DNA from 2 places in the Clostridium sp. Marseille-QA1073 genome. Region 2 is predicted to be linked to the other one. Evidence: a T-box and tRNA genes for the amino acid it is inferred to sense, from the RefSeq annotation. Region 2 holds a T-box; the other holds one or more tRNA genes.

Region 1 (6,402 bases), on a different contig from region 2:
GTTGAGGCATACCGTTTCAACGGCATTATGCAAAAATTCCCCAACCACTTTCACGAACACTATGTGGTTGGTTTTGTTGAAAACGGGCGTCGCAGTTTATCTTGTAAAAATAAAGAGTATACAATAGATTCCAATGATATTGTGCTCTTTAATCCAGGGGATAACCATAGCTGCTGTCAGGTGGATTCCAACGCACTAGATTGGCGTTGCATAAATATTAACAAAGGCATTATGCAAACTGTGACAAAAGAAATAACTGGTGAGGGCTATCTGCCGATATTCACCTCTACCGTTATTTATCGTAGCGAGCTCGCCATTCGTTTAAAAGATTTGCATGAACTAATATTACAGGGCGAAAAAGAGTTTAAAAAAGAAGAAATTTTCTATTTCCTTATTGAAGAATTAATTGCGGATTACACAGAGCCGGTTGCCAAAACCTTGTGCGATACGAGCGCGGAAATTCAAAAGGTGTGTGACTACATGGACAGAAATTATGTCGAGAATGTCAGTCTCGACGATTTATCAGAAATAGCTGGTTTAAAAAAATACACCCTTTTGCGTTATTTTGTTCAACAACGCGGAGTGACGCCGTATCAGTATTTAGAAGCTGTGCGAGTAAATGAAGCAAAAAAACGATTGGAGCAAGGTGTTCCACCGATTGACGCTGCCTTGCAATCTGGATTTACTGACCAAAGCCATTTTACGCGTTTTTTTAAAAACTATATTGGTTTAACGCCTAGACAGTACCAAGACATATTCAAAGAATGATAGGAGGCGTATACATGAAAGAAGATTTGTAGATAGCAGAGCACTTATCTGCTACTGGTACTATTTTGATATGGGGAACCACTTTTATTTCAACCAAAGTTTTGCTGAGTAATTTTGCGCCTATAGAGATTTTATTCTTTCGGTTTATGCTGGGTTTTATAGCATTGCTAATCGTTTACCCTCGTAGATTAAAAGGCACTATTTCAGCTAAACCCTCTGGGTCATGTATTGGCGCTTTTAGCGGCGTTTCTATGGGCTTGTTATTCTATACTTACACGAAAAATCAGCCATATGGGTTATCATACAATCCAAACCACGAGAAGAATATTTTTTTACGGTTTGCTTTTATTATATGCACATGCCTTACATTGGCGGGATTATTTATATCAGAAAAAAGATGGGAGGAACAAAAAATGAGTGAGAACAAACAAGAGAAAAAATGCATCATGGTGATTGACGAGAACCTACCGCTTGGTATTATCGCTAATACCGCTGCGGTTATGGGGATTACGCTAGGAAAGGAAAACGCTGATACTGTGGGTGTGAATGTATATGACGGAACAGGCAGAGAGCATTTGGGCATTATTGAGTTTCCGGTACCTATTCTGAAAGGTAACTCGGAAATAATAAAGGATTTAAGAGAAAAGCTATATTCTCATGAATATGCGGAGCTAACTGTTGTAGATTTTTCGGACGTTGCACAAAGCTGCAAAACCTATAATGAATTTATTACTAAGATTGCTGGTGTGGCGGAGCAGGACTTAAACTATTTTGGTTTGGCAATCTGCGGCAAGAAAAAGCTGGTAAACAAGCTAACGGGTAATATGCCGCTTCTTAGATAAATAGATTATGAGCAAAAGGCCGTGTGTGCATTTTAGCATATCCGGCCTCACTTTTTAACGATTGTCCGGAGGAACGGTAAAAGCATTAAGTGAGTGCGTCGAGGATATCCGTAATAAATACACGGCCCAATGACGCTGGACTTCTGCTCCATTGGCACAAAACTAAAAAATAGATAAAGCCCGGAAACCGCAGTAATACAGCGGTTTCCGGGCTTACATACAAAAAAGGCCCTCCGATATGGAAAGCCTTTTTTGTATCAAAGTTTGTCCTTTGACATGGTGCGGAGAACGGGACTTGAACCCGTACGAGTGTACACTCGCCACCCCCTCAAGATGGTGCGTCTGCCAATTCCGCCATCCCCGCATATATGCAATATAAACTTGTATTATAATAATATCATATTTACATTATTATAACAATGATATTTATAGATTTTTAGTTAATATTGTGTTTTTATATATAAAGAAATATAATTTCTAAATTTTAAAAAGGCACTGAAAAGTGCCTTTTATTTTAAATCATATAACTTCTTATAAATTTTATAATTTTTATTTACTTTTTTTACATAACCATCAGTTTCTTTAAATGGAATTAAATGAAGGTTTTTACCATCTTTAGAATATTCTTCATCGTTAAGCCATTTTTGGACATTACCTCTTCCACCATTATAAGCAGCTAAAATTAAGTTAATGTCACCATTAAATTCTTTACTTAAATTATCTAAATACCAACATCCCATTTTTATATTTATTTCAGGTGTATATAAAGCATCATAAGTAATTTCCTTCATGCCACTTTGAGCAGCTATCCAATCAGCAGTATCCGGCATAATTTGCATAAGTCCGTAAGCACCCCTATGAGATAGTGCATCCTTATCAAAGTTGCTTTCTGCTTTAATTACTGCTGCCACCAAATTTGGATCTAAATTATATTCCTTAGAATAAGTGAGTATGTGCTCTTGGTAATTTAAAGGATATATAGTTTTGATGATGTTTTTATAGTTAAAAACCATATAAATCATCAAGATAAATATACATAGTTTAATTAATGCTTTAAATTTTTTCATTGTTCCCCCTTACTAATAAATTAAAAATTATATTATCCAATTGTTCTTCTGTATGTGAAATTGTATCACTATTATCAATAGTATAGGTAGCGTATTTAAGTTTTTCTTTTAATGGCATTTGACTGTTAATCCTATTTAATGCATCTTTTTTACTTAAGGAATCTCTTGCCATTACTCTTTCGATTTGAATTTCTTCATTTACTACTATAACTATTACTTCATCCATATATTTATGAAGATTGTTTTCAATTAGTGTAGGAGCATCAACTATACAAAGTTTTTCTCCAGCTTTCACGTACTTCTCTATTTTATCAAAAATTTCTTTTTTAATATAGGGTATTATTATATTTTCCAACTTTTTTTTAAAAATTTCATTAGAAAATATAATAGCTCCTAATTTTTTTCTATCTAAATTATCATTTTCATCAAAAACTTCTTCACCAAATTCTTTCTTTATTGACCATAGAACCTCTGGATAAATAATTAATACCTCTCTTGAAATTTCATCTGCGTCAATTACTGGAATATTTCTTTCTATAAGCATGTTTGAAACAGTACTTTTACCACTGCCTATACCTCCAGTAAGACCTACTATTATGGTACTATTTTGCTTCATACCAAGTTTCTCCAATATTTATATCTACTTCAAGAGGAACGCTTAAATCTAAAACTTCTTCCATTTCTTTTTTTACTAGAGTTGTAACTTCATCTAATTCATCTTTATAAACATTTAGTATTAATTCGTCATGAACTTGCAATATAAGCTTACTTTTTAAATTTCTCTTAGTCAATTCTTTATAAACATTAACCATTGCAAGCTTAATTATATCTGCTGCACTACCTTGAATAGGTGCATTCATAGCTAATCTTTTACCTAAGGCTTTCAAAATTTTATTAGAAGCAGTTATTTCAGGAATGAATCTTCTTCTATTTAAAATAGTTGTGACATATTGTTTGCTTTCTGCCTCATTTATTACATTATCCATATATTCTTTAACTTTAGGATATCTTTCTAAATAATTATCAATATATCTTTTAGCTTCAGCTTTTGTAATATTTAAATCTTGAGCTAAACTAAAATCTCCTATACCATAAACAATTCCAAAATTTACTGCTTTAGCATTGCTTCTCATTGTAGAAGTAACTTCATCGATAGGAACACCAAATACCTCTGATGCTGTTATAGTATGGATGTCACTATGTTTTTTAAAAGCATTGATTAGATTTTCATCCTGAGAAATATGAGCTAATACTCTAAGTTCGATTTGAGAGTAGTCTGCCGATAAAATAATAGAATTTTCGTTCTCAGGAATAAATACCTTTCTTATTGCTCTTCCCATTTCATATTTTATTGGTATATTTTGAAGGTTTGGTTCTGTACTTGATAATCTACCTGTAGTTGTAACAGTTTGATTAAAACTAGAATGAATTTTTCCATCAATATCAATAACCGCCTTAAGTCCTTCAATATATGTGGAATAAAGTTTAGTCAATTGTCTATAATAAATTATTTTTTCTATAATAGGATGTTTATCTTTTAAAGCATCTAATACTTCTGCATTAGTAGAATAGCCTGTTTTAGTTTTCTTTATTACAGGTAAATCAAGTTTTTCAAATAATATCTTTCCTAATTGCTTTGGTGAATTTATATTAAAATTTTCATCTGAAATCTCATATATTGATTTAGAAGTGCTATCAATTTCTTCTTTAAAGTTTTCACCAAGTTCCTCTAATTTTTCTCTATGGATTTTAAAACCTGCACATTCCATAATAGAAATAGCTTTAGTTAACGGTTGTTCAATTTCATATAGAAGATTACTCATATTAAGTTCTTCTATTGTTTTCTTTTCTTCCTCATAAACTTTAGGAAGCATAGCTAAAGAATTAATCTCTAATTCTAAATTCTCTCCGCCAACTGTTTCATTTATAAAGTCTTCTATAAGAGTTTTTAAACTATATTCTGATTTAGAAGAGTCTATTAAATAAGCAGCAATTTCACTGTCAAATTCTACTGATTTTAAATCAATATTTAATTTATTTAAAGCTGTATATACATTTTTTAATCCATGAGAAACTTTTTTTATTTCTTCATTTTCAAATAAAGTTTTTAGAATTTCTATTGTTTCATTTCGATTCTTATTGATAAGTTCACTCATATTAATGATGTAATATTTACTATTATGAATAATAAATATATATTCAATTTCTAGTTTTGAATATACATTTACATCTTTAAGCTTAAAAGTTAAAAACACTCTTTCTTTTATATCATTTATTAATTCTTTTAATTCTGTTAAATCTTCAATCGTTGTATATTCCATATTAATTACAGCTTTTTCTTCAATGTTATCTTGCTCATTTATATTATCTATTTTAGATAACAATGATTTGAATTGCAGCTTATGGAATAATTCTTTTAGCCCTTTATTATCATATTCTTTTTTAGATCTTATAGAGTTCAAATTCATTTCCACAGGTACATCAGTAATTATAGTAGCAAGCTTTTTACTAAATATTGCTTGTTCACTATGCTCAATTAAATTTTCTTTTAACTTTTTTCCACTAACATTTTCTAAATTTTGTAGAAGATTTTCTATACTGCCATATTCTTTTATAAGCTTAAATGCAGTTTTCTCCCCTATGCCAGGTACCCCAGGAATATTATCAGATTTATCTCCCATTAATCCCTTTACATCTATAAATTGTTTTGGAGTAACTCCAAACTCTTCAATCATTCTATTTTTATCGTAAATTTCTTTTTCTGTCATACCTTTTTTATTAATAACTATTTTAACGTTGTCTGTGGCTAATTGAAGTGCATCTTTATCTCCTGTTACTATATATACCTCAATATTATTTTCTTCTGCAAATACAGATAAAGTTCCTATTAAATCATCAGCTTCATAACCATCAATTTCAAATATATTAATAGCCATTTTTTGTAATAAATCTTTTACTATTGGAAATTGCATTCCAAGTTCGTCAGGCATTTTTTTTCTTCCAGCTTTATATTCATCATATTCTACATGTCTAAAGGTAGGAGCAGCTCTATCAAAAGCTGTAACAATATAATCAGGCTTTATATCTTCAATCATTTTAAATAACATATTTGTAAATCCATACACTGCATTAGTATAGATTCCTTCTGAATTGGTTAATGCAGGCATAGCATAAAAGGCTCTGTATAATAAACTATTACCATCCAAAATTAATAATCTCTCTTTTGACATAATTTCACCTCTATTTATTTATTGGCCAATCTTAAAAGAAAATTTTATAGCTATAAGGTTTATTTATTAAGATATCTCTTTAAACTATTAAAATCATCACTAGGGTAGGTGTTTAAGATTTCCTTTAAAAGTTCAAAAGCTATTACATTTTCAAGAACTACTGATGCGGGAACTACTCCACATACATCAGATCTTTCATATCTTGTTATTATATTAGTTTTATCTCTTAAATTTATAGATTTTAAAGGTTTTTTAACTGTAGGTATTGGTTTCATAAAAGCAGTTATTTTAATATTTTCTCCATTAGATATTCCTGCCTCAATTCCTCCAGCATTGTTAGAAGTTCTTTTTATAGTATTCTTTTCAAAGTAAATTTCATCATTAAATCTACTTCCAAAAACTTTATCTTTATTTAGTATATCACCAAATTCTACTGCTTTAATACCTTGAACAGACATAATACCGAAGGATAAAATAGCATCAAGTTTTCTGTCA
Region 2 (6,402 bases):
ATAAATCTATATCTTTATCAATTTTTAATCTTATTCTTTTAAGTCTTTTATCAACCCATTCTTTATCAATAGAAACCTTTTCTGCCACTCCTTGATCAGCAATAAAAGTTTTAAAGCTTTCTTTTCTTTCTTCATTATCATTAAAAATTTCCTCAGTTAACTCATTAACGTCAATATTTTCCTCTTCTCTTAGCTTTTTCTTAATATGAGTTCTAATCTTCTCCTGTTCAGAAGCATTTTCAACTAGTGCATTTTGAGTCCATTTTTCTGCCGCTTTTACAAAGGTCTTAGTCATGTCTCTTTCATTATCAATTATAGTACATCCTAAATAACTATCTATAAAATAATTTGAACCATAATCTTCATTATTTTTATTTTTACTTTGCTTATCAATTACCATAAGATCATATTCATTATCATCTCTAATTGCTTTTATAAAAGCACATTTTTGAATTCGAGAACTTGAAGAAGGTAATCCTGTAAATTGAGGAATTATATCAATTCCTACCTTATCATCTATATATTCAATAGTATGCATATAATTTTTTATATAATCCATTTTAAATATGCCTAAAAACATTCCATATTCTGTGGAAAAACTAACGGTAATTAAATCACAAGATGGAATATTTCCTTTGGATCTCATAAGCACAAACATCTGTCTTGCTAATTCTTTAGATACTCCTAAAATGTTATTTTCTCCATTCAAAAATTCTTGGGATAGATCTTTAACTATGTTCCTTTCCTCATTAAAAACAGCATACTTTAATTCTTCATCTTTTAAACATCTCTGAATATGCTTTAAAAGGAAAGTATATATCTCCTCATTTAATTCTAGTGCAAATTCATTTAATACAGCTCCATCAGCATTGTTATCTAATATATGAATCACTGCTTCAATTATATTTATTTCTTTAATGTAATCCAAATGTTAAACCTCCTCTAAGCATTGACTAATTATTTAAATTAATTAAAAAATTTTAAAAGTCAATTCATCATCTATAAATGAATTTATCTTAATTGACAATTATCAATTGATCAATATAATTATATAACAATATATAATTTTTCTCCAAAGTAATTGTTAAATATATTAATCTAGTTAAAAATAAATTATAAACAAATTAAAATAAAGCTTAGGAAAAAAAATTATGATATAATTACCTAAAAGGAGTGAGAACCTTGAAAGAAATGGAAACTAGAATACTAGATATTGACGTAGAAGATATACGAAAAAAATTGAAAGATATTAATGCAGTAAAGGTTAAGGAAGAAAGCCAAATTAATAATATATATGATTTTTCAGATAGAAGACTATTAAATGCCAAAGGCTATGCTAGAATTAGAATAGTAGATGATCATTTACATAATAAAACAATAAATTATATGACTACTAAAAAGCTTATAAGCCAAGAAAAATATAAGGTAATGGAAGAGCATGAAATTGAAATATTAGACTCCGTTGAAGGCTCTAATATTTTTAAAGCATTAGGCCTAGAATTAGTAGAGTCTATTAAAAAATATAGAGAAAGTTATAAGTATAAAAATACCCTAATTGAAATAGACATTAATGATAAAAGCTTTTGTCCTTTTCCTTACGTAGAAATTGAATCTAGTAACGAGGATGAAATCATGGATGTAGTAAAGCTATTAGGGTACACTATGAAAGATACTACTTCTAAAACTATTCATGAAATTTTAGAAGATAAAAATAAAGGAGCTTTAAAAGGACTATAATGTTTGGATATGTTACTCCCTGTAAAATGGAGCTTAAAGTAAAAGACTATGAAAAATTTAAAGCTTATTACTGTGGATTATGTTTAGCTATAAAGGAAACTTTTGGTCATATACCTAGATTTACTTTAAATTATGACATGACTTTTTTAGCTATACTTTTAGATGGACTTAACGAAGATAAAATTCAATATGAGAAATCTATTTGTGTTGCACATCCACTAAATAAAAAACCTAAAGTAATTGATAATGATGCTTTAAAATATGCAGCTTTTTGTAATGTAACTTTAACCTACTTTAAATTATTAGATAATTACAATGATAATAATTCTAAAATTAGTAAATTATTATCTAAATTTTTAAGAAAGTATATAAAAATTAGTGATGAACAAAAAAAAGAAATAATTGATTATATGAAAACTAAACTAGATTTATTAAGTAAAATGGAGAATTCTAAAGATCCCATAAATATAGATGAAATTTCTGATATATTTGCAGATTTAACTGGTTATATAATTTCTCAATATTATAAGAAAGAAGATAACACTGCCCTTTATTGGCTTGGATATAATTTAGGAAGATTTATATATTTAATTGATGCCTATGATGACTTAAAGGAAGATATGGAAAACCATAAATTTAACGCTATTGAAAAAGCTTTTAATAGTGAAAAACTTACTTTTGAAGAATTTATAGAAACCATTAGGGAAAGAATTGAATTTAATCTAATATTAAGTGCTGAAAGTTGTGTAGCTTCTTTAGAAAATCTTCCATTAAAGAAAAATAAAGAGCTTTTAACCAACATCCTTCAGCTTGGCTTAATGGAAAAAATTGAAAGTATAAAGATTAAGGAGTGTAAGAAACATGAGAAATCCATATGAGGTACTTGGCGTAAGACAAGGTGCATCACAAGATGAAATAAAAAAAGCATATAGAGAACTAGCAAAGCAATATCATCCAGATCAATATGTTAATAATCCTCTAAAAGATTTAGCTGAAGAAAAGATGAGAGAAATAAACGATGCTTATGATGCTCTTACTAAAAATAATGCAAGTTCTAGTAACTATCAAAGTTATAGTGGAGGAAATAATAATTTTAACATTTATCAAAGCATAAGAATGGATTTAAATAGAGGAAATATAGGTGGTGCAGAATCAAAACTTAATTCTATATCAGATAGAACTGCAGAATGGTATTTTTTAATGGGTATGGTTAATTATAGAAAAGGATGGTTTGATAATGCCTATAATTTAATTCATCAAGCTTGTAATATGGATCCAAATAATTTTGAGTATAGACAGACACTAAATAGCTTAAATCAAAGACAAAATTCTTATAGACAAACTTATTATGGAACGCGAAGAGGTAGTGATGGGGAATGCTGCGATCTTTGTTGTAAACTTTGGTGCGCAGATACTTGTTGTGAATGTATGGGTGGAGATTTAATTAGTTGCTTTTAATAATATAATTTATACTATTAAAAATCATTTTTAGAAAGAATAAACTACTCTTTAGATTCATTTGTGAATATAACTAAATTTACAACATAATAATTTAAAATAATAATTTATTGTGAGGTTTTTTAATATGGGAAAACATAATATGAACAATAAAGCAAGTTTTGTTGCAAGAGGTGGAATATATGTAGCGCTTAGTCTGTTTCTTCTTTATTCCACTTCATTTTTGCCTTTTAATACAATATTTCTTTTAGGAGTGGCTTCAGCTATAATCCCTCTATCAATATTAACTACTAGCATACAAAACTCTATTATAGTATATGTAAGTGTTTCCTTATTATCTTACTTTATACTTCCATTGAAATCTATGTGGCTATCTTATACTATTTTTTTTGGACTTTATGGTTTTATAAAACTTTACATAGAGAGATTAAGAAAAATGTCTTTAGAATTTATATTAAAGATTGTATATTTTAATATATCTATGGGAATATTTTATTTAATTTATAAATTTTTATTTGTACCCTCATTATCGATGCCAAGTAACTTTTTGTTTTTGATATTAGCTTATCAATTTATGTTTATAATTTATGATTATGCACTAACTATATTTATAACTTATGTAGATAGTAACTTTATTCATAAATTAAATAATTAATACTATATATAAAAATTAGTAAACTATTGACAATAAAAAGATTTTAATTTATAATTTAAAATTATTAACTTAATATGTTATTGCACTGATTAGGAGTAGTAATATTCACCTTAATTCTCAGAGAGCTGCAGTTTGGTGTAATGCAGTAATTAAGAACTATGAACTTGCCTAGGAGCTTACTTGTAAAAAGCAAGTACGGATTAAACCGTTATATTTTAAAGTGAGGCATTGTGCCTAATTAGAGTGGTACCGCGGAATTATAAGTTTTCGTCTCTTTACGAGATGAAGGCTTTTTTTATTTATAATAATCTTATATATATCTACTAATACAAAACAGCTAAAACCTGTATTTTAATACCATGTTCAATGATTCTCATAGATAGAAAAAGCTTATAGGCTTATATATTATTTAAAATAATAAAAATTCACTATAGATTAGGAGGAAATAATATGGCTAGATATAGCACAGAAATTGATAAGAAATGGCAAAAAAAATGGGAAGAAACAGACCTATATAAATTTGATAAAAATAATTTAGATAAAAAACTTTATGTTTTGGAAATGTTCTCTTATCCATCTGGAAGTCAACTTCATGCAGGTCATTGGTTTAACTTTGGACCTGTTGATTCGTGGGCTAGAATGAAAAGAATGCAAGGATATAATGTATTTCAACCAATGGGTTTTGATGCTTTTGGATTACCTGCTGAAAACTTTGCAATAAAAACTGGAATTCACCCAATGGATTCAACAGAAAAAAATATTGAAACTATGGAGAAACAATTAAGGGCTATGGGAGCTATGTTTAATTGGGAAAATTCAGTAGTAACCTGTCGTCCTGATTATTATAAATGGACCCAATGGCTATTCCTAAAATTATATGAAAAAGGGCTTGCATATAGAAAAAATGCACCAGTAAACTGGTGTCCTGATTGTAATACTGTTTTAGCTAATGAACAAGTAATTGATGGTGTTTGTGAAAGATGTTCTAGTGAAGTTACTAAAAAGAATTTAACTCAATGGTTCTTAAAAATTACAGATTATGCTGAAGAACTTCTTAATGAAATTGATAATCTTGATTGGCCAGAAAAAACTAAGTCAATGCAAAAACATTGGATAGGTAAATCTACAGGTTCAGAAGCTACTTTTAAAGTAGATGGAAAAGATATTTCCTTCAATGTATTCACTACAAGAGTTGATACATTATTTGGAGTAACTTATGTTGTTCTAGCTCCTGAAAATGAGCTAGTAGATCAGTTAACTACCGAGGAGTATAAAACTTCTGTAGAAGAATACAAAGAAAATGCTAAAAAGCAATCTGATATAGAAAGACAATCTATAACAAGAGAAAAAACTGGTGTATTTACTGGTTCTTATGCTATAAATCCAATTAACGGAAGAAAAATTCCTATTTGGATTGGAGATTATGTATTAAATACTTATGGAACTGGTGCAGTTATGGCTGTTCCAGCACATGATGAAAGAGATTTTGCCTTTGCAACTAAATATAATCTTCCAATAGAAAGAGTTATTGAAGGTGGAGAAAATCCTCCATATACTGAACCTGGTAAACTTGTAAACAGTAAAGAATTTGATGGGATTTCTAGTGAAGAAGCTAAAGAAGCTATAGTTAATAAACTTCAAGATTTAAATTTAGGTGAGAAGAAAATAAACTATAGATTAAGAGATTGGCTAGTTTCTAGACAAAGATATTGGGGTGCACCAATTCCAATAATATATTGCGAAAAATGTGGAACAGTGCCAGTACCTGAGAAGGATTTACCTGTAGAACTTCCATATGATGTAGAATTTACACCAGACGGAAAATCTCCACTAGCTAAATGTGAAAGTTTCATAAATACAACATGCCCATGTTGTGGTGGCCCTGCTAAAAGAGAAGCAGACACTTTAGACACCTTCGTTTGTTCTTCTTTCTACTATTTAAGATATGTAGATAACAAAAATAATGAAGTTTGTTTTGATAGTGAATTAGCAAATAAAATGCTTCCAGTAGATAAATATGTTGGAGGACCTGAACATGCTTGCATGCATCTATTATATGCAAGATTTATAACTAAAGCATTAAGAGACCTTGGTTATATAAACTTTGGAGAACCATTTAAATCTCTAACTCACCAAGGATTAATCTTAGGACCTGACGGACTTAAGATGAGTAAATCTAAAGGAAACACTATATCTCCTGATGGATATATTAAAGAATATGGCTCAGACGTATTTAGAATGTATATAATGTTTGGATTTGGATATACCGAAGGTGGAGCTTGGAGTGATGATGGAATAAAATCTATAGGCAGATTTGTTGAGAGAATAGAAAGAGTTCTAGAACATTCTATAGCTGAACTTAGAAGCAAGGATAATAATAAAGAAGTTATAGAAACTGCTGAAAAAGAGCTTAATTATTGGAGACATTTTGCCATAAAAGGTGTATCTGAAGATGCTGAAAAACTTCAATTTAATACTGCAATAGCAAGAATGATGGAGTTTACTAATGCCCTATCTAAATATCTTAATGAAAGCATTAAAAATCCTGCTTT

What was found. The T-box of region 2 lies ahead of leuS (leucine--tRNA ligase). A T-box ahead of a tRNA ligase gene usually reads a tRNA of that ligase, here a tRNA-Leu.
Region 1: it has a tRNA-Leu gene. The T-box ahead of leuS (leucine--tRNA ligase) is inferred to sense a tRNA for this amino acid. The anticodon was not compared.

Annotation. Positions count from the first base shown of each region.
Region 1 covers NZ_JBSVQM010000038.1:1,886-8,287, reverse strand. Annotated here, with positions in the region: gene ACY1IQ_RS20100 (AraC family transcriptional regulator) at 1-768, shown strand, start outside; partial or broken gene ACY1IQ_RS20095 (EamA family transporter) at 834-983, shown strand; gene ACY1IQ_RS20090 (DUF2000 domain-containing protein) at 1,182-1,610, shown strand; tRNA gene ACY1IQ_RS20085 (tRNA-Leu) at 1,888-1,974, opposite strand; gene ACY1IQ_RS20080 (lytic transglycosylase domain-containing protein) at 2,120-2,677, opposite strand; gene coaE (dephospho-CoA kinase) at 2,664-3,293, opposite strand; gene polA (DNA polymerase I) at 3,280-5,907, opposite strand; gene aroC (chorismate synthase) at 5,967-6,402, opposite strand, start outside.
Region 2 covers NZ_JBSVQM010000008.1:122,351-128,752, reverse strand. Annotated here, with positions in the region: gene ACY1IQ_RS09495 (nucleoid-associated protein) at 1-928, opposite strand, end outside; gene ACY1IQ_RS09490 (class IV adenylate cyclase) at 1,183-1,737, shown strand; gene ACY1IQ_RS09485 (DUF5685 family protein) at 1,737-2,615, shown strand; gene ACY1IQ_RS09480 (J domain-containing protein) at 2,599-3,195, shown strand; gene ACY1IQ_RS09475 (hypothetical protein) at 3,323-3,850, shown strand; T-box leader at 3,927-4,128, shown strand; gene leuS (leucine--tRNA ligase) at 4,301-6,402, shown strand, end outside.